One region of the Arthrobacter sp. StoSoilB13 genome, then DNA from elsewhere that is predicted to be linked to it. Evidence: predicted binding sites of a transcription regulator. Region 1 holds the regulator's gene; the other holds the start of a gene.
The links. Region 1 encodes HrcA, which represses chaperone genes, less so after heat shock. Its sites were predicted from a motif close to TTNGCACTCGNNNNNNNCGAGTGCNAA; they were not measured.
Positions count from the first base shown of each region.

Region 1 (9,289 bases):
AACTCATCCATGGGCACCGAGAGCACATCGGTGGCTCCTGGTTCGTCCATAAGCTCGATGTGCAGCTTCTCCATGGCGGGTTCATCCACCAGGAGGATGGACAGCTCAGCCTGCGGATGGATGTAGAGGCGCTCGAAGATGAACCGGGACAATGTCACCAGTTGGGCTTCGTCCACCTCCACGCCGGATTCGTTGTTGATTTCAATGCTCATTTTCGTTCTCCACGTTTGTGATGTGTGCCGGCAGCCCCATCCGTACGGTGCGCGTCATCCCACCTGCTGTAGGCGGAGACGATGTCTGCAACCAAACGGTGCCGGACGACGTCCGCGGCCTCCAGGATGGAGAAATTGACGTCATCGATCCCGGTGAGGATTTCGCGTACGATCCGTAGTCCGGACGTGGAGCCAAAAGGCAGGTCGATCTGCGTTACGTCGCCTGTAACAACCATCTTGGAACCGAATCCGAGACGGGTCAGGAACATTTTCATTTGTTCAGGCGTGGTGTTCTGGGCCTCGTCCAGGATGATGAAGGCGTCGTTGAGCGTCCGTCCACGCATGTAGGCCAACGGTGCGACTTCGATGGTGCCGGCAGCCATCAGCCGGGGAATGGATTCGGGATCCATCATGTCGTGCAGGGCGTCGTAAAGCGGCCGCAGGTAGGGGTCGATCTTGTCGCTCAGCGTTCCCGGCAGGAAACCCAGCCGCTCCCCCGCCTCTACAGCGGGCCGCGTCAGGATGATCCGGCTTACTTCCTTGAGTTGCAGGGCCTGCACGGCCTTGGCCATGGCGAGGTAGGTCTTGCCAGTACCTGCCGGGCCAATACCGAAGATCACTGTGTTCGCATCGATGGCATCCACATAGTTCTTCTGGTTCAGGGTCTTGGGCCGGATGGTTTTGCCACGGCTCGAGAGAATGTTGTGGGTAAGGACATCCACGGGATTCTGGACTGACTGTGTCCTCAGGAGGGAAACGAGCTGCTGGAGGACATCAGGGGTAACGACGGTTCCCCTGGCAACCAGTCCGCGGACCTCCTCAAGGAGGCGCATGATGCGCGGAATGACCGTGGATGGACCGGACATGGACAATTCATTGCCGCGAACGTGGAAATTGACGTCCGGGAACTGCTCCTCGATGTAGCGCAAGGCTTCGTCATGGCTGCCCAATGAGTGAACCATCTGATCGGAGTTGTCGAACGTGACGATTTCCGTGCGCGTGCCCGGTAAGGTGTGCGGGAACTCGGTGGTGGCTGGGTTCCCGTTTCCGGTCCGCAACCGCCCATTCAGGGATTCACTCATAGTGGTGGCCGTGCGGCCTCTTCTCCTCCGGTCGGAATACAGTTGGTCCATCGTTTCGACAACGGGACTGGCTGAACCGCCAGGCCATATGCCGGAATGCCTTCAATCCTACGCCAGCCCGGAACGACAAGGGCGTACCCGCGGGCTTCGTCCACCTTGCACGGGCCGCGGGGGGGGACGACTTTTTGTCTCAACTCGGCATCAAGCGGGTATCAATCCTGTTTCAGTTGCCGCCAGTGCCCGCAAACCCGGCCAGCCGCCGTCGACGATATGCCAAGCTGGCAGAGCGGGTAGTCAGACTACGCCCGTTCGAGGCGTCGGCGACAACCACCGGCCGCAAAGGCAAGGAATCCCCATCGTGCAGTCAGTAAGCCATCAGCCCGGCGGGCGAAAGCGGAAAAAGTCCGCCGTCGCCGCGCCTGCGATGCTTGCTGTCCTTTTGCTGACCGGCTGTATCGCCAACGGTGGACCCACCCAAGCTACCTCCAGCGCGCCGCCCGTCAGCGTCCAGGAAGCTCCGGCCAGCAATGCTCCCCTGGAGACCACCCAGGCGTCCACCAAGATCCCGGTCTACTGGATTGGACGGAGTAAGGAAGACGTCTACCTGTACCGCGAATTCAGGGACATTTCCGGCGACGGAAACCCCGTCACCACAGCTCTGCGGATCATGATGGCCGAAAAGCCGTTGGACCACGACTTCTTCACACCCTGGCAGGACCCAGGCAGCCTGGCAACCTCCATTTCGGGCAAGAACGTGATCACGGTTGATATCTCGCGGGACGCCTTCAATTCCAACCTTGATGCAGGTATGGCGCAACGGGCTGTACAGCAGCTGGTCTACACGGCCACCGCAGCGGCGTCGTCGTCGGGGCCCTGATCAATTCAGGGCAGCAAATCCAGGTGGTCATTCTGGTCGAGGGCCACACGGATTTCATGGCGTTCGGCCAGGTGCGGCTCGGTCAACCGATGGCCAGGGACGCTTCCTTGGTTGCGCCACTGTGGATTATCGATCCGCAGGAGGACACCTCGCTGCCCGCCGGCGCCGTTAAGTTCAATGGCCGCAGCACCGACAGCTCCAAGCCGGTCAGCTGGCAGATTCTCCGGGACAACGGCAGCGGTGAGAAAACCAGCCTGTTGACCGGCCAGACAAAAGCCACCGGCGAGCCGGGACAATTCGGTGTGTTCTCCTTCAGCGCAACCCTGAAACCAGGGAAATACGAATTACGCGTGACCCAGGTTCAGGACTCCGGGCAAGCAGACACATCCACCACGGATACGCGTCTTTTCAGCGTCGGCTAGAGCCAGCGTCCCCAGGGTAGTTCCCCTGCCAGCCCACACCACCTACCAGCGGCCCAGGACGTCGGAGGCGAGTACGACGGCGGCGGGTCCCGCCGTCGATGACCTCAGGACGTGGTGGCCCAAGAGAGCCGTGACCGCCCCGGCGTCGCTGAGGCGCGTCACCTCGCGCGGCGAGATGCCACCTTCCGGCCCCACGATCAAGAGGACTTCACGCGGCGACCCCAGCCCGCCGCCTTCAGCCACGAGCGGCGCTTCAAGGACGGTCCGCAAAGGGTTCTTGGCGTCCTCGTGAAGGATCACAGCCAGGTCTGCGGCAGCAACAGCCTTTGCCAGCGCCGCGGAATCCAGGATGGGACGTACCTCGGGTATCCATGCCCTGCGGGCCTGCTTGGCCGCGGCAGTGACCACAGACTGCCACTTGGCGTGGGCCTTTGCAGCGCGATCCCCCTTCCAGCGGACAATGGATCGCTCGGCCTGCCAAGGGATCACGGCATCAATGCCCAGTTCGGTGGCCGTTTCAATAGCCAACTCGTCACGGTCACCCTTGGCCAATGCCTGGACAAGCACCAAACGCACATCCGGCTGGTCCTCGAAAATCACACTGGATGCCATGACGGACAAACTTCCAGGGCCGGTCTCTGCCACCGTGCCTGTCAGGCGGGCTCCTGCGCCATCGGCAATGTCCACGGCCTCACCGACGGTGAGGCGCTTCACCGTCACGGCATGCCGGGCTTCCGCACCGTCGATGACGAACAACGCGCCCGGCTCAACACCGTCCAGGCTCCCGGCAGGCGTGAAGAAAACGGGGTTGCTCACCGCTACAGGTTACCGAGCTTGTCCCGCAGCTTGGCGAACATGCCGCCGCTGGCCACGAGTTTGCCTTCGCTGAACTGCTCGCCCCGCAACTTGGCAAGCTGCTGCAGAAGCTCTTCCTGTGCCGGATCCAGCTTGACCGGCGTCTCAACGTGCAGGTGCACCTTGAGATCGCCGCGACCGTAGCCCCTGAGGTGGGTAACACCCAAACCGCGAAGCGTGATGACCTCGCCGGACTGGGTGCCGGCCTTGACGTCGATCTCCTGGGGCCCGTCAAAGGTTTCCAGGCTCAGTTCCGTACCCAAAGCAGCGGCCGTCATCGGAACGCTCAGTGTTGCGTGCAGATCGTCGCCTTCACGGATATAGGTGGAGTCACTGTTGACGCGGATCTCTACGTAGAGGTCGCCGGCAGGTCCGCCTGCCGGTCCTGCTTCGCCCTGGCCGGAGAGCTGGATCCGCGTACCCGTGGCAACACCGGCAGGTACCTTGATGGTGAGGGACCGGCGGCTACGGATGCGGCCCTGGCCGTTGCACTCATTGCAGGGATCCTTGATGACGGTACCGAAGCCTTCGCAGGAACCACAGGGGGCCGTGGTCATGACCTGGCCCAGGATGGATCGAACGGCCCTCTGGACCTGGCCACTGCCGCCACAAATGTCACAACGCTCCGGGTGGGTGCCCGGCCGGCAGCAGCTGCCATCACACGTGGGGCAAACCACTGCCGTATCAACTTCGAGCTTCTTGTTGACACCGAACACGGCGTCTTTGAGGTCGATGCGGACGCTGATGAGTGCATCCTGGCCCCGACGCACACGGGAGGCTGGTCCCGCTTGTCCGCCGGCACCGCCGAAGAAGGTGTCGAAGATGTCCTGGAAGGCAAAGCCTTGGCCTGAGTAGCCGCCGCCAAAGCCGTTGTCAGTGCCATTCTCGTTTCCGGTGGCATCGTAGACGCGGCGCTTCTGGGGGTCGGACAGCACTTCGTAAGCATGCGTCACGGCTTTGAACTGCTCCGCGACATCCTCCCCGGGGTTGACGTCCGGGTGAAGCTTTCGCGCCAACTTGCGGTACGCCTTTTTGATCTCTTCCCCGGTGGCTTCCGGTGAGACTCCCAAAACGTCATAGTGGCTGCTCAAAGTCGGTATCTCTTCCTTGTTGTAAAACGGTTCTTACCTCGGGGGCCGGCGTCAGCCGCCGAGAATGCGGGAAAGGTAGCGGGCCACGGCGCGCACGGCAGCCATGGTGGTGGGATAGTCCATCCGGGTTGGTCCAAGGATTCCGACCTTGGCTCCGGAGCCGTACCCCGTTGCCACGACCGAGGCCTCGGCCAGGCCATCGTAAGGATTCTCGCGACCGATGCTGACTGTCACGCCGCGGGGATCATCCCCCATATCGGACAACAACCGGAGCATGACAACTTGTTCCTCAAGAGCTTCCAGCACTGGCCCGATACTCAACGGGAAATCCACATTGGAGCGGGCAAGGTTGGCTGTTCCGGCCATGACGATGCGCTCTTCACGGCTGGTGTCGCTCAAAGCCTGGAGACCATGGGCAAGATGCTGCGCGAGTGCGCGAAGGTCCGGCGGGCACAGCGCCACGACGGATGGCAGCACCTGCGACAGCAGCGCCAGCTGGGTTCCCGCGATGCTGCCAAGGAACCGGGAGCGCAGGGCCATCAAGGCCTCGTTGCTGACATCGGAGCCAGCCTCGATGACCTTCTGGCCAACGCTTCCTGTATCTGCGATGAGTACCACCAGCACCTGCTTGGGCGCCAGGAGGACAAATTCAACGTGACGGACAAGTGCGCGGTTGGAGTGCGGGTACTGTACGACGGCGACCTGGTTGGTCAGTTGCGACAGCAGCCTGACGGTGCGCTCAAGGATGTCATCGAGGTCGTCCGGCCCTTCCAGCAGCGAGTGGATGGCTCGACGCTCCGCGGCGGACAACGGCTTGACCTGCGAGATCCTGTCCACGAACAGCCGATAGCCCTTGTCCGTTGGGATCCGGCCGGCACTGGTGTGCGGCGCCGCGATCAGGCCCTCTTCTTCAAGTACGGCCATGTCGTTTCGGATGGTGGCGCTTGAAACGCCGAGATGGTGCCGCTCCACAAGTGCCTTGGATCCAACCGGCTCACGGGAATGCACATAATCCTCAACAATTGCGCGCAGTACTTCAAGCTTGCGTGGCTCACTCATTGCAACACCTCCTGACGACTGTCCCGGCCTGTGTAGGACCGATAGCTTTTCGGACCAATACTTAGCACTCAACATGCCCAAGTGCTAACAAGTCTAGTATGAGCCAGCACGTTGCTAGCATTGAAACCGCCCGCGGGAGTTATTCCCAGCACAACCAGCACAAAGGGGTATGAAGTCCTTGGCTTTCGATACGTGGGGCCCGCAGGATCTGTCCGCTCCTGCCAAACGCCAGCTCCCCGAGGTAGCCGTCCAGCGCGGGATGGTCCTTGAAGACGTCCAGTCCGGCTGGGTGGGCGAAGTCACCCGCGTGGAGAAATCGGGGGGAATGCACATCGTCTCCCTTGAGGACCGGCGTGGTAAAACCAAGTCCTTCCAGCTCGGATTCGGTTTCCTGCTTGAAGGACAGGCCATCCGCCTCATGCCGCCGGCGACAAAGGCTCCTGGTTCGACTCCTGGTTCATCTCTGCAGCCGGGTCGAACGGCATCCGGGTCCGTCAGGGTCCTGGGCCAGCGTGCCCAGGTGGCCAAGGCGAGCCGTATTTGGGTGGAAGGCAAGCACGACGCCGAACTGGTGGAGAAAGTCTGGGGCGATGATCTCCGCATTGAGGGCATCGTCGTAGAGCCGCTGCACGGCGTGGACGATCTCAAGTCAGCGATCGCAGAGTTCTCCCCTGGGCCCGGCCGCAGGCTTGGGATCCTGGTAGACCATCTGGTAGCGGGCTCAAAGGAATCACGCATCGCCGCAGAAGCCATGACGGTGCCCGGAGCCGCCGGAAACGTGCTGATCGTGGGCCATCCGTACGTAGACGTCTGGCAAGCGATCCGGCCAAAAGTGTTGGGTATTGAGCGGTGGCCGGACGTTCCACGAGGCACTGACTGGAAGACCGGAATATTGACCGCTTTCGGTTGGCCGCACGAAACCGCCGAAGACATTGGACTCGGCTGGCAGCGCCTGCTTGGTGCGGTCCGCACCTACGCCGATCTGGAAGCCTCGCTGCTGGGAAGGGTGGAGGAAGTCATCGATTTCCTCACCACTGCCTGACGGTCTTGTCCTGAATTTACGTTTCCTGAACGCACTTTTCCCGGGGACGTAACGGGGCGTTGGTCCCGGGATGACCCGGAACCCAGTATTCTGGGACAGCAACACTGCAGCATCTTTACAGCAAAGGGAAGACACCGTGGCAGAGAACGCTCCTGAAGAACCGGGCAGCGCCGCAGGCCAGCCCCAGTACCATGGCGCGCCCGCAAACGCACTCCCACTGACGGCAAGCGAAGACCGCCAGTGGGCCACCCTTGCGCACTTCGGGGGAATTCTGGGATGCCTGCCCTCCCTGCTGATCTATCTGATCTTCCGTGATCGCGGGCCGTTTACGGCGCAGGAATCCAAGGAAGCCCTGAACTTCACGCTCCCTCCGACCCTCGCAGCAGTCCTGGCGAATATCCTTGTTCTGCTTCCAGTGGTGGGCAATATCTTTGCAGTCATCGCCACGGGCATCTGGGTAGCACTTACGTGCTTCTCAGTCTCGGCTGGTATTCGTGTCAACCACGGGCAGCCCCACCGCTACAAGCTCAACCTGCGCTGGATTAAGTAGTCCCGGGCCTCCGCAGGATTCTTCCGACGGTTAGTCCGGCAGAATCCTGCGCACCACGGCGTCCGCCAGTAGCCGGCCTTTGAGCGTAAGAACCAGGCGACCCTTGAAGGCCGCAACCGGGTCCACCAGCTCTTCAGCGATAAGTCCCGCCATCGCATGGCGGCCAACTTTGTCCAACGCATCCACCGCTAGCCCTGTACCGAGCCGCGCCTCAAGCATGATGCGCTCGACTTCCCGGGTGTCGGCGTCGAGGGTTTCCCTGCCGGCTGCCGGCGAGTCTCCTGCAGCCAGCCTGTTGGCATAAGCCGTGGGGTGCTTAACGTTCCACCAGCGGACACCGCCCACGTGGGAGTGGGCGCCGGGACCAATACCCCACCAGTCATCGCCCCGCCAATAGGCAAGGTTGTGGCGGCAGGCTTGTTCATGCGTTTTCGACCAATTGCTGACCTCATACCACGTCAGGGCCGGCTTCGGAGATCAATTTGTCAGCGAGCTCATATTTGGCGGCGTGGTCGTCGTCGTCGATTCCGGGGACTTCGCCGCGGCGGATTTGGGCCGCCAGCTTTGTGCCGTCTTCGACGATCAGGGCATACGCGCTGATGTGATCGGGTTCGTAGGAGAGGGCAGTCTCAAGGGACAGTTGCCAATCCGCCATCGACTCTCCCGGCGTGCCGTAGATGAGGTCAAGGCTAACGGCCAGGCCAGCCTCGCGCGCCCACTGGACCACCAGCGGAACACGGCTGGGCGTATGGGTGCGATCCAGCACTTTGAGCACGTGCGGCACCGCGGACTGCATGCCGAAGGAGACGCGCGTAAAGCCGGCATCAGCGAGCACCTTGAGTGATTCCGGCGTCACGGAGTCGGGGTTGGCTTCGGTGGTCACCTCTGCGCCCGGCTCAAGTCCCCAATGCCCGACGGCGGCGCGCAGGATATGTGCCAAGTCCTCGGCAGGGAGCAACGTGGGTGTTCCCCCGCCGAAGAATACGGTGCTCAGGGGCCGCTCCGGCAAGCCGGAAGCATTCAGGGCCGTTGCCGCGAAGTCCAGCTCGGTGACGGCCGTTTGGGCATAAGCATCCTGCGACGCCCCACCGCCGAGCTCCGTGGCCGTATAGGTATTGAAGTCGCAATAGCCGCACCGCACCGCGCAGAACGGGATATGCACATACAGCCCGAACTTGCGGTGCTCGACGCCGGTCAGCACCTGCGGAGGCAACAAGCCATCCGCAGGTGCCGGGTCGCCCAAAGGAAGGACGCTGGGCATCTACTTCTTGGCCTTGTCCTTGGACTCGTCGGTGGTCAGCGCGGCAATGAAAGCCTCCTGGGGCACTTCAACCCGGCCCACCATCTTCATGCGCTTCTTGCCTTCCTTCTGCTTCTCAAGCAGCTTGCGCTTACGGGTGATGTCACCGCCGTAGCACTTGGCAAGAACGTCCTTGCGGATGGCCCGAATGCTTTCCCGGGCAATGATGCGCGATCCGATGGCAGCCTGGATGGGCACCTCGAACTGCTGACGCGGGATGAGTTCGCGCAGCTTGCCGGTCATCATCACACCGTAGGCGTAGGCCTTGTCACGGTGGGTGATGGCACTGAAAGCATCCACTTGCTCGCCCTGGAGAAGGATGTCCACCTTCACAAGGTCCGCGACCTGTTCGCCGTCGGCCTTCCAGTCCAGTGATGCGTAACCGCGTGTCTTGGACTTCAGGAGGTCGAAGAAGTCGAAGACGATTTCGGCCAGCGGGATCCAGTAGCGCAGCTCCACGCGGTCTTCGGACAAGTAGTCCATGCCACGCATCTGGCCACGGCGGCTCTGGCAGAGCTCCATGATGGATCCCACGAACTCGTTGGGCGCCAGGATCGTAGCGGACACCATGGGCTCGCGGACTTCTGCGATCTTGCCTGTGGGATATTCGCTGGGGTTGGTCACGTGGACCACCTTCTTGTCCTCCAGCGTGACCTCGTACTCAACGTTGGGAGCTGTGGAGATGAGGTCCAGGTTGTACTCGCGCTCAAGGCGCTCACGGGTGATTTCGAGGTGCAGCAAACCCAGGAAGCCAACGCGGAAGCCAAAGCCCAGGGCGGCGGACGTCTCGGGCTCGTAG
Region 1 covers NZ_AP024647.1:919,641-928,929, forward strand. The annotation lists gene ybeY (rRNA maturation RNase YbeY) at 1-212, opposite strand, end outside; gene LDP01_RS04340 (PhoH family protein) at 209-1,294, opposite strand; gene LDP01_RS23635 (GerMN domain-containing protein) at 1,653-2,171, shown strand; gene LDP01_RS23640 (hypothetical protein) at 2,195-2,593, shown strand; gene LDP01_RS04350 (16S rRNA (uracil(1498)-N(3))-methyltransferase) at 2,636-3,409, opposite strand; gene dnaJ (molecular chaperone DnaJ) at 3,412-4,539, opposite strand; gene hrcA (heat-inducible transcriptional repressor HrcA) at 4,591-5,598, opposite strand; gene LDP01_RS04365 (DUF3097 domain-containing protein) at 5,777-6,640, shown strand; gene LDP01_RS04370 (DUF4870 domain-containing protein) at 6,777-7,190, shown strand; partial or broken gene hemW (radical SAM family heme chaperone HemW) at 7,221-8,451, opposite strand; partial or broken gene lepA (translation elongation factor 4) at 8,452-9,289, opposite strand, start outside.

Region 2 (13,989 bases), on a different replicon from region 1:
CCGTGGCAGCGTTCAGGCCGTGGCCGGAAGGCAGGCCGCGAACCTTGTCTGCAACAACGCCCGGCTCGAGGCCGGCGTTGAAGGCGATCTGCTTCAGCGGAGCATCGATGGCAACCTTGACGATGTTGGCACCGGTTGCTTCGTCACCCTGGAGGGTGAGGTTGGCGAATGCCTTGGCGCCAGCCTGGATGAGGGCAACGCCACCACCGGCAACGATGCCTTCTTCAACAGCAGCCTTGGCGTTGCGGACAGCGTCCTCAATGCGGTGCTTGCGTTCCTTGAGCTCAACCTCGGTTGCGGCACCGGCCTTGATGACTGCAACGCCGCCGGCCAGCTTGGCCAGGCGTTCCTGCAGCTTCTCGCGGTCGTAGTCGGAATCGGAGTTCTCGATTTCGGCGCGGATCTGGGCAACGCGGCCTGCGATCTGGTCGGCGTCGCCGGCACCTTCAACGATGGTGGTCTCGTCCTTGGTAACGACAACCTTGCGGGCGGTACCGAGGAGATCCAGTCCGGCGTTCTCCAGCTTGAGGCCGACCTCTTCCGAGATGACCTGGCCACCGGTGAGGATCGCGATGTCGGCGAGCTGTGCCTTGCGGCGGTCACCGAAGCCCGGAGCCTTGACGGCAACAGACTTGAAGGTGCCACGGATCTTGTTGACGATCAGGGTGGCCAGGGCCTCGCCCTCGATGTCTTCAGCGATGATCAGCAGCGGCTTGTTGGACTGCATGACCTTCTCCAGGACCGTGACAAGTTCCTTCACGTTGGAGATCTTGGAGTTCACGATCAGGATGTACGGGTCTTCGAGGACCGTTTCCTGGCGCTCAGCGTCGGTGACGAAGTAAGCGGAGATGTAACCCTTGTCGAAGCGCATGCCTTCGGTGAGTTCGAGCTCCAGGCCGAAGGTGTTGGACTCTTCGACCGTGATGACGCCTTCCTTGCCCACCTTGTCCAGGGCCTCGGCAATGAGGCTGCCGATTTCCGGGTCGCCGGCGGAGATGGAAGCCGTAGCTGCGATCTCTTCCTTGGTCTCGATCTCCTTGGCGGAGGCGAGCAGCTCGGTGATGACGGCCTCGACGGCCTTCTCGATGCCGCGCTTCAGGGACAGGGGGTCGGCGCCGGCGGCAACGTTGCGCAGGCCTTCCTTGACCAGTGCCTGGGCGAGAACCGTAGCGGTGGTGGTACCGTCGCCAGCGACGTCATCCGTTTTCTTGGCAACTTCCTTGACCAGCTCAGCACCGATCTTCTCGTAAGGATCGTCCAGCTCGATCTCCTTGGCGATGGAAACACCATCGTTGGTGATCGTGGGGGCGCCCCACTTCTTTTCGAGGACGACGTTGCGTCCACGCGGGCCGAGGGTGACCTTGACGGCGTCGGCGAGGATGTTCAGGCCCCGCTCGAGGCCGCGGCGTGCCTCTTCATCAAATGCAATGATCTTGGCCATAACGGCGGTAGTCCTTTCGGGACAGTCGTTAAGAAGGAACCTGTCAGATAGGGTGCCCGCGACGGACGGTCCTTTGCTTGCGGCCTCTGTATGCCCCGCGCTCCGGACCTCACCCCACCAAGGTGTTTCTTGATCCTCCTGACGTTCCGGGAGCCATCTGCTGCCGGCGTAAACCGGGCCGCAGTTAGCAGTCGAAGCGTAGGAGTGCTAAATCAATAATTAGCACTCGACCGGGGAGAGTGCAAGCAGAAGCGCCACTTTGCGCTATAAACAAAGGGGTTTCAGCCGTTAGCTGACGCGACGGCCGAGGGGACTATGCAACGCGGACACTTTCGGCCTGCGGACCCTTCTGGCCTTCGCCTAATTCGAACTCCACCCGCTGGCCTTCCTCAAGAGCGCGGAAGCCTTCCATCTGAATCGCGGACCAGTGCACGAAGACGTCGTCGCCGGAGTCATCCACAGTGATGAATCCATACCCTTTTTCGGCATTGAACCATTTGACGGTTCCCAAAGCCATGATGCCCACACTTTCACAGTAGCCAAGACCGGTTGCCGGGATCTCCGGACCGGAATCAATCCACTGTAACCACAGTCACTCGCCGCGCGCTGCTGCGGAGGGGTCCACCATGACTTTTGTTATTGAGGCTTAACCGAGTTGCCACTTTCGAGGCTGGAACCCCGGGAAAATGCTCGAAGATCGGCGGAACTACTGGTAGCCAGGTCCCACAACAACAACCAGCGGCTGCTGGATTTCAGGAGATTCAACAACGGCGGAAATACCCAGGAGCTTGCCCAGCGCTTCTGCGTTCGCCTTCTGGCCGGGAACGTTGTAGAAGACCACGGAAGACTGTTGCGGCAGGCCTCCCCAGTTCCCCACAGTTCCCAGCGTCCAGCCATCGCCTTGGACCAGCCCTGCGACTCGGCTCGCAAGCCCGGCCGTAGCCGTGCCGTTGTAGACGGCAACTGCAACGGTTTTGTCCACCGGTGCAGCAGAAGGAGTTGCCGAGGCTTCGCCGGAAGGTGTGGTGCCCGGGCTCGGCTCACCGGAAGCGATGGGCGCGTTGCTTGATTCGGTAGGTGCAGCCGAAGGGGAAGTTTCACTCTGCTGGGGCGCCGGCGTCGAAACGCTTGCGGACGCACCGGGGGCAACCAGGCCAAGCCGCGGAAGTATAAGGAAAGCGACGAGTCCCAGCACCAGTGCGACGGCTCCGACGGTCAAGACCGGCCACAAATTGGGGCGGGCTGTCTCTTGGGCGTCACGGTGAACACCCTGCCGGGAGCTGTTCTGTGGGACCCGGTCGAATTCATCCTTGGCAAATTTGGTCATGGTGAAGCCTTGTCCTTGCTGGTTGCTGCTGACTATCAGCCGGGCGATTTACGCGTCGGACCCCAGGCGGCGCGCTGTCCGCGCACGTTGGCGCGACGTACGTAGTCTACGCAATCTCTTCACAAGCATGGGATCGTGGGCCAACGCATCTTCGGTATCGATAAGTGCGTTCAGGATCTGGTAGTAGTGGGTGGCGGAGAGATTGAAGAGCTCACGGATCGCCTGTTCCTTGGCGCCGGCGTACTTCCACCATTGCCGCTCCAAGGCCAACATTTGCTGATCACGGTCACTTAAAGGTGAGTCGCTGCGGGTCTCTGCCGCCAGGTCTTCAAGTGCCAAACCGGTAGACTGCGGCGCCATTGGTTCCGGTGCTGGTTCTGCCACGGCACACTCCTTGACGCTGGTTGGGGGAAAATGTCCTACACCCATGTTACGGGCGAATAACAACGCTGTCATTCGCACCGCCGATGCCATGGAGGGGACAATGACAGGGTGACTGGCGAGGATGCACTGTTTGACCTGGAACCTGCCGGCGTTGCCGATCCGGGCTTCGACGAGCTTGTTGACCGACCCCTGGAAGAGCTGATGGCCGCGGATTGGGCGGACGCCTTGCGACCCGTGGAAGGCCAACTCCGTGAAGCTTTGGCCTTTGTTGCGGGTCAGGCTGCCCAAGGGATCCAAGTCCTACCCCCGGCTACCAACCTGCTCCGGGCTTTCTGCCGACCACTGGCCGACGTCAAAGTACTCATCCTTGGCCAGGACCCGTACCCAACCCCGGGACACGCCGTCGGGCTTTCCTTTGCCGTCTCGCGGCATACGCGGCCGATCCCCCGGAGCCTGGCAAATATCTATCGTGAACTCCACGACGACCTTGGGCTCCCGCCGCGCATCCATGGCGACCTCACAGCCTGGACGGACCAAGGCGTCTTGCTGCTGAACCGCGTCCTTAGCGTCGCAGCGGGAAACGCCGGCTCACACCGCGGCAAAGGCTGGGAGGCAATCACGACGGCGGCCGTCAGGGCGGTAGCCCATCGCACCGACGGCGCGGGACGCCGTAGTCCGCTGGTAGCGATTCTGTGGGGGAAGGACGCCGAAGCGGTCATGCCGCTGCTGGATGGCACACCGGCAATCACGTCAGTGCACCCGAGTCCCCTCTCAGCATCCCGTGGTTTCTTTGGTTCCAAGCCCTTCAGCCGCACCAACCAACTGTTGAGGGAACAGGGCGCAGAGCCCGTCAATTGGGAACTACCCATCTTGTAACCTTCGACTCATACGCAGGTGGCACCCAACGAATTAGCTTAGGCTTGCCTACATGGCTGCTCTCCCCGTTACCTCGTCCGCCACCCGGAACACGCGTCCGCAGGTTAACCTGACCGTCCTGCGCAAAGAATGGCTCTCACCCCACATGGTGCGGATCGTCGCCGGCGGCCCAGGGTTCAGCGACTACGCGAACAACGAATACGTGGACCGATACGTCAAGATAGTTTTTCCGCAGCCCGGCGTTGATTACCAGCTTCCGCTGGACCTGTGGGGCATCCGCGAGTCAATGCCACGTGAGCAATGGCCGCACACCCGGACGTACACCATCCGCTGGGTGAACCTTGAAGAACGCGAACTGGCGATTGACTTCGTAGTCCATGGCGACGAGGGCCTGGCAGGGCCTTGGGCGGCGGCAGCAGAACCCGGAGACTCCCTGATTTTTACCGGCCCCGGCGGCGGCTACAACCCCGCGCCCGACGCCGATTGGCACCTCTTCGCCGGCGATGACGCCGCGATTCCAGCCATCGCAGCCTGCATAGAGGCCCTCGCCCCGGAAGCCCGCGGATATGCGTTCCTTGAGGTGGACAGCGCCGAGGACATCCTGCCTATCGCCGCTCCTGCCGGCCTGGAACTCCGATGGCTCCAGCGCAACGGAGTGCCCGCCGGATCAAGCGAGGTGTTGCTGGACGCGCTTCGCGAAATCCAGTGGCTGCCCGGCCGCGTAGATGTCTTTGCGCATGGCGAAAGGGGCTACATGAAGGGCCTGCGGCAGATCTTCTTCACCCAGCGCGGCCTGGAGCGTTCGCAGGTTTCACTCTCCGGCTACTGGGCACAGGGCCGGGTAGAGGAAGTGTTCCAGGCAGAGAAGAAGCTCCCCGTAGGACAGATCTAGCGGCGCCGTACCCTGCGGCGCTCGTTGCTGGATAGTCCCTTCGTAAGCGGCCGCGCCAGGTTATCGCCCAGCACGATGCCTGCTGCCACTCCCAGGACAATCGCGCCTGCGTTCAACATGCCCCCCGCGCCCTGCAGAATGTCCGCTTCCTCGATGGTCAATACATACATCGAACGGAATATGGTCAGGCCGGGCAGCAGAATCAGCGCGGCCGGAACAGCCACCACAAGTTGGGGAGCACCAAGTTTCAGCGCCACTACCCGAGCCAGCAGGCCGATAGCCACAGCCGAAACTGCCGGCGACAAGCGGTCGCCAAACCCGGCCGTAGTAGCCCCCCACAAGACGAAAAAGCCAACCAGGCCGACTGCCGCCGTCGGGAGTAACAAACGCATCTGTGTTTGTTCGGTGACCCCAATAGCTACCACCGCGATCGCGATCAGGATGGCTTGGCCCCACAAAGGATACGCGTCCGGGAATGTTTTGGTGACGTCCAGGACTTCGCTGCCCATGAGGGTCCCCACCACAACCGCGACGGCGATGCCGGCGACGATCGCGCCGAAGGTGAGCAACGTGGAGAGGAATCGTCCGGCGGCCGTGACGGGGAAGCCGTTGATGGCGTCCTGAACGGAAGACACCAGCCTGCCTGTGGGAAGCAACAACAGGATCCCGCCCGCAACCACAATGGACGGAGCGATGTCCGCGCCAGCCCAACGCAGCATGAGGGCGATAAATGTAACCAGGAACGAGCACGACAGGGTGATGAAGAAGTCCGGGGTGCGCCACCGGCTCAATTGACGCGCAACCAGGCTGATGAGCAAGTTGGAGCCAAATGCCAGGGCTGAAGCGCCCGGACCGCCGCCCAGTACGCCCACGAACACCGCGGCGAACACAGCGAAGGCAACGGTTACCATCCAGCGAGGGAAGGGCTTGGCGCTCCGGACGATGTCGTTGAGTCGACGGACTGCCTCGTCGCGGCCAACGCCTCCGGCCACGATGTCCGTGACCAGTTGATGCACTTGGGCCAGGCCGGCGTAGTTGTTGGTCCACGAGCGCACCACGCGCAACAACGTGATGGGGGTCTGGTCCTTCGGTGCATAGTTGATGGCCACCGACTGGTTGGTGATGTCCACTTCAACGTTCTTCAAGCCAAGAGCGGCAGTCACGGCAATCATGCTCGTCTCAACTTCAAGGGCACCTGCGCCGTAGCGGAACATGACTTCGGCCAGATGCAGGGCGAAGTCGATGGTCTTGCGCGCTGAAGCGTCGACGCCGACAACCTGGATAGTTGGGTTGGCGTACGGACTTCCCGCGAGCCGGTCCACGATGTTCATGGGGGCTGTGGGCGGACTATCGCCTTGCACCAAGCGCATCAGCATGCGTTTGGCATTGGCGTTCTGCCGGATTTGCGATGGCCGCATCGGCTGGGTCTTGGGCAAGCCGTCAGTGTGAGGCCTGCCGCCGGAGCCCTCAGGGCGTTCAGTCACGCAGTGTTCCTCCCTTGGCTTCGTTGATTAGTTCTTCCCCCGAAATTTCCTCAGCAGGTTTCCGGGCTCCGGCAATTTTGCCAGTACCGTCTTGGCGGCAGCTGCAAGCTTCCTGACCGCCTGGTAAGCAGTGAAGACCGGCAGATTCACCGGTGCAACGAAGTCGCCCACCAGTTGGACCACTTCGCCGCCGAAGCCCTTCTTGAATTCGTAGCCGCCGTGACCGGTTTCATCCTGGCCCTGAATGCCGAACGTGCCATAGAAGTTGTAGCGCGAGTAGCCGTTGTTCAGCGCGTGCAGCATCATGCCCCAGTAGAGCGACGTTGCCCCGTTGAAGTAGATGTAGTCCTGGACAGTGCCGCCGATCACGCACACGATTTCATCGCCGGAGCATGCGAAGTGGATTGCCGCAACCGTAGCCACGCCGACCGAGTCGGGGAAGCGTTCGATGTCCTTCAGGCTCCGCTCGTAGCTGTCCACGAGATCCTGGACAACCTTGACGCGGTTGGCCTTCTTCTTGCTCCCGGTTTCCTCGACCTCTCGTTTGAGGTCCGCGAGGGTCTTGGCTTCGGCATCCAGGCGCTCGGTGATGGACGCCCGGTATTCGGGGATATTGATCTTGGCCATCATGAGCTTGGTGAACTCATCCGAGGTATTGCGGAGCAGTCCTTCGTAGTATTCACGCTCGCGGTAGGTGAAGCCCTTTTCGTCGCCGGCCGTGCTCAGCGCGTTGTAGAAGTCGTCCAGCGTTTCCAGCGTGGCCTGCTCCAGGTAAACGCCGTTCTTTTCGGCCTTCCGAATGGCCTTGCGCGTGCGGTAATTCATGCCCATGATGAGCTCTTCGGAATCGGCGATCCCATCCAGCTTCTTGACGAACATCCAATTGATGTTCGCGAAATTCATGTCAAAGCCCTGGTGCTTGAAGCCCAACCCTGCCAGTTCCTTCAGCAGTGGACGGTTGTCCTCAACCTCCGGGTGCTCCGCCCCGTCCTCGTCGCGGGCGATGTACTTGACGTTTGGCGAGATCCGCAGCTCAGCAGCCTTCTTGGAGGCCGCATGCTTTTTCAACTGCTCGACGACGAACCGCACCGTTTCGGCGTCGTTGTAGTCCAGCAGTGGTCCCTTTGCGCAGTCGCAGACCTTGTAGCCAAAACGGTTGGCTGTGTAGACGAGCTTTCCGGCGGCAATCAGGCTGCCGCCGCGGGTTACGCCAAAGAGCTCCACTTCCTGGCCGCGGGCACGCTGGAACCGCGCCAGGTCTACGGACTGGATGAAGCTGCCTTGCGGGTGTCCCTTTGCGAATGTCTCGAAATCAGCGTCATTGAGAATCACGAATTCCATGCCGGTTCCAGCCTCAATCGGAGTCAAAGAAATTACCTCACCTAGATAGATTTGCACCCGTTGGTGGCCGGGGCGGGCCTGAAGTGTGTTGGGTTGGTGCCGGTTCTTAGTAGAACTGTCCGCCGGTGCGCATGGTTTCCAGCCGGCGGAAGACGCGTTCGGCACCCTTGAGCCAGAGCTTATGCCGGATTCGTCCGAGGACGAGGTCGTAGCAGCCTACGAAGTCCGTAACGGTCTTGGTGAAACTCGTCTTGAACAAGCCCATGCCAAATAGTGGGTGGGTCTTGTCCTTGATCCGGGCGGCAGGTGGCGTGCCGCAGAAATCGTACTCAACGCAGCCCAGATCCTGCATCCGCTGGATAGCTGCCCACTGGACCAAATGCGAATCACCGTATTGCTTGCGGTTCTGCGTGGAGCCGCCATCCTTGTAGGTTGCCTTGGAGCCATAGTTGATAACGAAAGCACCGACGCTGGGTGCACCGTCCTCATGGACAAAGAAGAAGTGCCCCTGCCCGCGGCTGCAGAATTCGTGCCAGAAACGGGAGTAGTACTCATAACTCCGCAACGGCATGGCACCCTTGGCGTTCACGGTGTCTTGCATCAGTGCGTAGAGCTTGCGGTAGGTCTCCTCGCCAGGCTCAGCTGGGAGAACTTCGCATCCTTCACGTTCTGCCCTGCGGACGGCGTTGCGTGCCCGCGATGAAATGCTCCGCAACACTTCGTTGGCAGGGGCCGAAATATCCAGCAGCGCTGTTGAGTCGTTGGATTGAATATTTGGCGCCTTAACCAAGCCCACGGCTTTCAGCTGAGCCGCCACCTCAGGCGAGTCCACGACGTCGGGCTCGATCTTGATGGTGAAGACGTTCATCTTCTGTTCACGGGCCAGCGCAGCGATTGCGGTCAGCATGGGGTTGATGTCATCCACAGAGGCGGCGTCCGGGCCCTTGATCAGGTACCACAGGCGGCCCAGGACAGGGAACTTCTTCTCAAGAAGCAAGTTGTAGCTGGAGTATTCGGAGGTCTCCAGAACCAAGCGGCGGACCAACCAGCCGTTGCCATCCTTGACTGCCGCATAGGCGTCCGACTGCAGCATGTTGCCGCCATTGGGGTTGGCTGTGACGTGCTTGTCCCAGTTATCGATTTCCTCGGCGGTGGCAAAGCGGGCGGTAAATTCTCGCAAGGTGGCCGTGTCCAATCTCAGGGGTTTGGTGCAGTGTTCAAATCGGTGCTCAGAAGCAAGTGCGCATGCGGACATGCAGCCCCAAGTCTATCGGGCGTAGGAAAATAGCTTGACTCTCCGTGAGTTGCCCGTTCGAGCTAGGCGCGAATTGCCTGCGCCGGATCCGCTCTGGACGCCGCAATAGCCGGATACACCGCAGAAAGAACACCGGTAGCTGCGCCGGCAGCGATCCCAGTCCACACTGATTCAGGTCCCAGCACCGGCGTCCACTCCTGGCTCAGGCAAAAGGCCAGGACGCCGAGCACCCCCACCGCTCCCCCCGCCAGGCCCCCACCCAATCCCACCAGCAAGCCCTCAAGGATAAACATCCGGGCAATGCTGGCGCGACTCGTACCGAGGGCTCTACGGAGAGCGATCTCCGATCTTCGTGTTTGCACGGTCAAATACATGGATGTAGCAGCGCTCAGGCAGGCAAGAGCGAGCAACACCCAGGAGATGACACTGATCAATACGCCCAAATCATTGTTCACACCTCTTCGGAGCGAGCGAAGGTCGGCCACGGTGTTTACTGTGAAGTGCTCGGGATGGGCGGCGTCGAGGGCTAAAGGAATCACGTCGGCCAGTGGCGCTGGAAACCCAGGGAGGGTGCGGACCACAAATACCGGGTTATCAGAAGCAGTGGACGGGTAGGGCCCCGATCCCCAGGATGATGCTGTCTGCCAGAACAGGGTTCCTTCCGGTCTGGCTGAGTATGCCTACGACGGGAACCGGCTGCCCACCGATCCAAATTTTCTGGCCTGGGCCCGCAGAAGGTATCCCCAAACGCGTGGCCGTGTCCTGTCCCACTATTGCCACTGGCTTTCCATAGGACTCGTCCAGAAGAGACAGCGCAGAGGCCGGTTCAACTACGGCCTCGCTAAGTTCCAGAAACGTGGAATCCACGGCCAAGAGGGATCCCGCGAAGTCGTCCTCTTGGATGCCTGTATTTGGCCGAAAGCGTGTGGGTCGGAATTCGGAAGTCGCCATCTCAACGCGCAAACCAACCGCAACGACTCCATGAAGGGCCGCTATTTTGTTCTGCTGATCCCGCAAACCTGCGAGGTCAGGGTTTCCGGGTTGAACCCCCGAGGGACTCCTCGAGGCTTGCAGTTCATCCAATGCGGCTTCGGCCAAGCGCTCGGAAACCTGCGCGGAGGCGCTTTGGCTAAGTCCAACCGAGGCAACCAGTCCACCGGATCCCAGCATGAACGCCAGAATGAGCAGGAGTGCCTTACCTGTCCTGGAGGTAAGGGACGCCAAGGCATCATAGATGTCGTCCGCCAATAGATTGAGCCGTCGCCCAAGAGGCGCAGCGGCGAGAATTTCAGCTGAATCCGGGCGTCCACCCCTGGCCTCATGATGGGCCGAGCCTTGCGAACTCTGTGCATCGGGCGTTTCCAACCGTCCGTCGTTGATGACGATCTGCCGGTCTGCCGCGGCGGCGACGATCGGATCATGCGTTATGACGACGACGGTCACGCCCGTCTGATTCAAGGCTTTGAGATCCGCGATGACACTCTGCGTATTGCCACTGTCCAGGTTTCCAGTCGGCTCGTCTGCAAACAGGATCCCGGGCCTGGTCGCGAGGGCCCGCGCCAAGGCAAGACGTTGCCTTTCCCCTCCAGAGAGGTTCTTGCCGGGCACGTCCGTCCTGTGCAGCAACCCAACCCGACGCAGGGCCTCCGTCACCTGCAACTCCCGCTCCACGTGGCGGACACCTTGAACACGGAGGCCGAGCGCCGCATTCCGTGCTGACGATTCATCCAACATCACATGCGAGGCTTGGAAGACAAATCCAAACATCCGCGATCGCAACACGTCGCGCTGTTTCTCCGCCATCAGTGACACATCGGCACCGTTGATGAAGTACGTGCCCTCTGACGCGCGGTCCAACAGCCCAAGAATGTTCAGGAGTGTTGACTTGCCGGAGCCTGAGGGGCCGATGATCGCAACAAACTCACCCTCACCAATCTCAAGATTGACATCTTGAAGGGCAGCGGTGGGTACATCGGCTCCGCCATAGGAGCGCCCGATGCGTTCCAAGCGGAGCAGGGGAATCCCGCCGGGCGTTGGCATGTTCACGATACGTCGACGGCGGTTCCAGGCTCGAGGTCCGATGTCTCGGCCAAAGCAGCCCAGCCATCGCGCTGCCCCGTCACTGTCACGTCAATTCTCTCCACCGATGCGCCCTCACCAGTGTCCTTTTTCGAACTCGGCACCATCACGTACGTCCCGGTGTCGTCCTGTTTGATGGCGGTCAGGGGAACTGCCAAGGTCTCCTGGACCGGCTCCTTCACGTTGATAGAGACAGGCTGACCGGGTTTTGGCTTGTTGGGGTCCTCGGGAATAGAGGCGATGATGTCCATTCCGGGAAGCGTCCCCTTTTCCGCATTGCCTTGGTCGAAAACCCCGATGCTCTGAATGACGCCCTGAGCGTTGTAACCACTGGCTTCAAGCGCGACGGCCCTGGCCAGCTTTGAGAGCTTCAGCCTGGGTAATGGACGCCCGTCCCACCACCACGTCCGGGGCAGTTTGCACTGTTGCTACCAAGAGATTGTCCGTCAGCACGGCTCCTGAAGCAGCAATGCTCGTCACCGAGCCCTCATCACCAGGAATTTGAACAAACTCCCTCCACCGGACCATGGTCTTCTTGTCGTCGGATTTTGGTGCTGGCTGATCAACGTCACGGTACAGAGCCGCCACGGATTCCTGGGTGTACTTATCAAATACTCCGGTCATGCTGGGCAGATACCCCATGGATTGAAGCCACTTTTGCAACGCGGAAACGTCTTGACCGTTGTCACCATCTTTGAGGTCGCGATACAGGGGGACGGACGTTGAGATAACAATAAGAGGGCGCCCGGACACAGTCGCAACGATCGTGCCGGGCTTTAGCGTGTCACCAACGGCAACCAGCATGCTCGTGATGACGGCGCGTTCAGTCCCTGAAGGTACTGATGCTGCGATGCCCGTCGACGTTCCCGGAGTCATGCTCCCGGGGACGACCAGTGTGCTCGCCAAAGCCCTGCGCTCCACCGTGGCGGTCACCTGGACTGGAATGTTGATGGAGTCGAGGGCTGCAGACTGGGGTGACTTTATGTAACCTCCGGCAAGGAAGGCACCTGCCATTCCTGCCATGACTACGACCAGGAAGCCAATGATCCGCCGGAATCGAGGAACCCGCGGCACCTTGACTACCGCGTCCTGCTGCATCGGCATCAAGCGCCGCCCTTGCCGTGTTGCCGCAAAATCGTCCTGGCTTTTGCCAGAGCCTCGGTTTTGTCAACGGCGAGCCTGTTCATGGCGGCTTGGTTGGCGGCGATCAGGGCAGATTGATACTGCGCCCGGATATCCGAGATGCGCTGCATTACCTTCGTTTCCTGCTTGCAGCCCGCGTCTTGTACAGCTGTCCTGATTTCGCCTTGCTTGTCCGAAGGGTATGAAGGAACCCAGGCATCGGGTGAATCCTGCCGCATTGAAATTCCGGCTTCTTTGAGGCAAGCAATCCAGTCATCGCGTGCTTTGCCCCACTCAGGATCCCGCTCAGATAATGCATTCGAGTCGTTGCTAATGTTCGTCAGCAATGAGTCCTGACCCGCGATTCTGCTACGGAAAGGAGGTATCTGACTGGACATAGTGGCATTATCGCATTCAAAGTACTTCTTCACATTTGCGTCTGCTGATTCCCTCGTTTTGGAATCGTAAATGCCCGCTATGGTACGGATGATCGGCTTGTCATACCCGTACTTTGCCGCAAGTTCAGGAACCCAAACGCCATACGATTGGTCAGCCTTAACCGTCAGGTCGCCGTGCTTCTCCGGCATGATGACACCGGCGTTTTTCATGCAATCTTCAATGACGTACATGTTGGCTGCCGTTATGAGCATTGATTCATCGGGCGTCGCTTCATACGCATCCATGGGCAAAGAAATGCTCGCCGTCGCCGGATCAAGTTTTGCATGCACGCCGTTAAATGCTGCCCGGTCCACGGGAGGCAAGGAGGCCGCATCCAGTCCGGCGGGCTGCGAATTGACGCTGCATCCGGCCAATGCAACTACCAACACGATCAGACCCAGTGGATACCGCGCCATTTTGCCTCCCGGCGTCCCCACAGCTCCGGCTGAAACTGTAATGATGCCAAAAATAGCCATCTTGCGCGGGAACACCAAGCGCGACAATTTATTGGGATTTCAATGGTGAAACATTGGAGAATTCTCAGAAATAGTCATCTTTGGGCGTCACGAAGCTATTGGCCACGACACATGTAATGGGGACCTTCATGCCCTTACAGCTCGTGCCGTTACAGCCGGATCTGCTCAGCGCTCTCCAACTTGATGGCTTTGGGTTCCTTGCCGAGTTCCCGCTGGCCGCTCACAAGGCGGTCCGCGTTGGCCAGCCGGGTGAGGCTCAGACCGGTAAGGTCAGCGATCTGTCCGATGGGAACCTGGAAGGTCCGGAACGGCCCCAGGGGCGGCGGTTCGCCTTCCAGGAGCCGTTGATCGATCGCTTTCTTCAGTTCAACCTTGCCCAGCAATGGCGATTGGTCCAGCACAAACCCGGCGGCGGCCAGCTTGGCGTCGTTCGTCCATACGGCGATTTTCCAGAACTTCCGCGGAACCTGCACGCCCCTGTACGGGAGGTCGTCGTCGAGAAGAACGGGCCCCGTAAACACGGTTATCTTGGCATCGTGCGCGTCCGCATGGCCCAGCACGTGGTCCTCGAGTCCCACCCACAGTTCTTTGCCTTGGTTGAAGTCGTCCACTTGCGGCGCGGCATTGGTGAAGGCAAACGTATCCTGGTTTGCCTTCTTGGCCGTTGCCGGATCGCCCCAGACGGGATCCAGGCGACGAACCAGGTGGCCGCGATCGAACGCATTGTTTTTGTAGACGTCCGGGCCAGCCTGCTGCTCCTTGGGGATCCTGTCATCGAAATGCCAAGTCCCTTCCCGGGCCAGAGGGCTCAGTTCCCCGCCGCTGATGTTGACACCCACGATCGCCGCGAGCTTCCGGGGAGCCCGGAAGCGCA
Region 2 covers NZ_AP024648.1:577,579-591,567, reverse strand. The annotation lists gene groL (chaperonin GroEL) at 1-1,441, opposite strand, end outside; gene LDP01_RS15010 (cold-shock protein) at 1,755-1,958, opposite strand; gene LDP01_RS15005 (LytR C-terminal domain-containing protein) at 2,148-2,768, opposite strand; gene LDP01_RS15000 (DUF3263 domain-containing protein) at 2,817-3,152, opposite strand; gene LDP01_RS14995 (uracil-DNA glycosylase) at 3,261-4,028, shown strand; gene LDP01_RS14990 (siderophore-interacting protein) at 4,081-4,920, shown strand; gene LDP01_RS14985 (threonine/serine exporter family protein) at 4,917-6,404, opposite strand; gene LDP01_RS14980 (peptidoglycan bridge formation glycyltransferase FemA/FemB family protein) at 6,432-7,745, opposite strand; gene LDP01_RS14975 (lipid II:glycine glycyltransferase FemX) at 7,852-8,940, opposite strand; gene LDP01_RS14970 (ABC transporter permease) at 9,063-9,539, opposite strand; gene LDP01_RS14965 (ABC transporter ATP-binding protein/permease) at 9,595-11,040, opposite strand; gene LDP01_RS14960 (efflux RND transporter periplasmic adaptor subunit) at 11,043-11,330, opposite strand; gene LDP01_RS14955 (peptidoglycan-binding domain-containing protein) at 11,416-12,183, opposite strand; gene LDP01_RS14950 (hypothetical protein) at 12,183-13,133, opposite strand; gene LDP01_RS14945 (DNA/RNA non-specific endonuclease) at 13,265-13,989, opposite strand, start outside.
Region 2: groL (chaperonin GroEL) is a predicted target of HrcA. The motif match lies at 1,661-1,687, and genes of this name have one in related genera.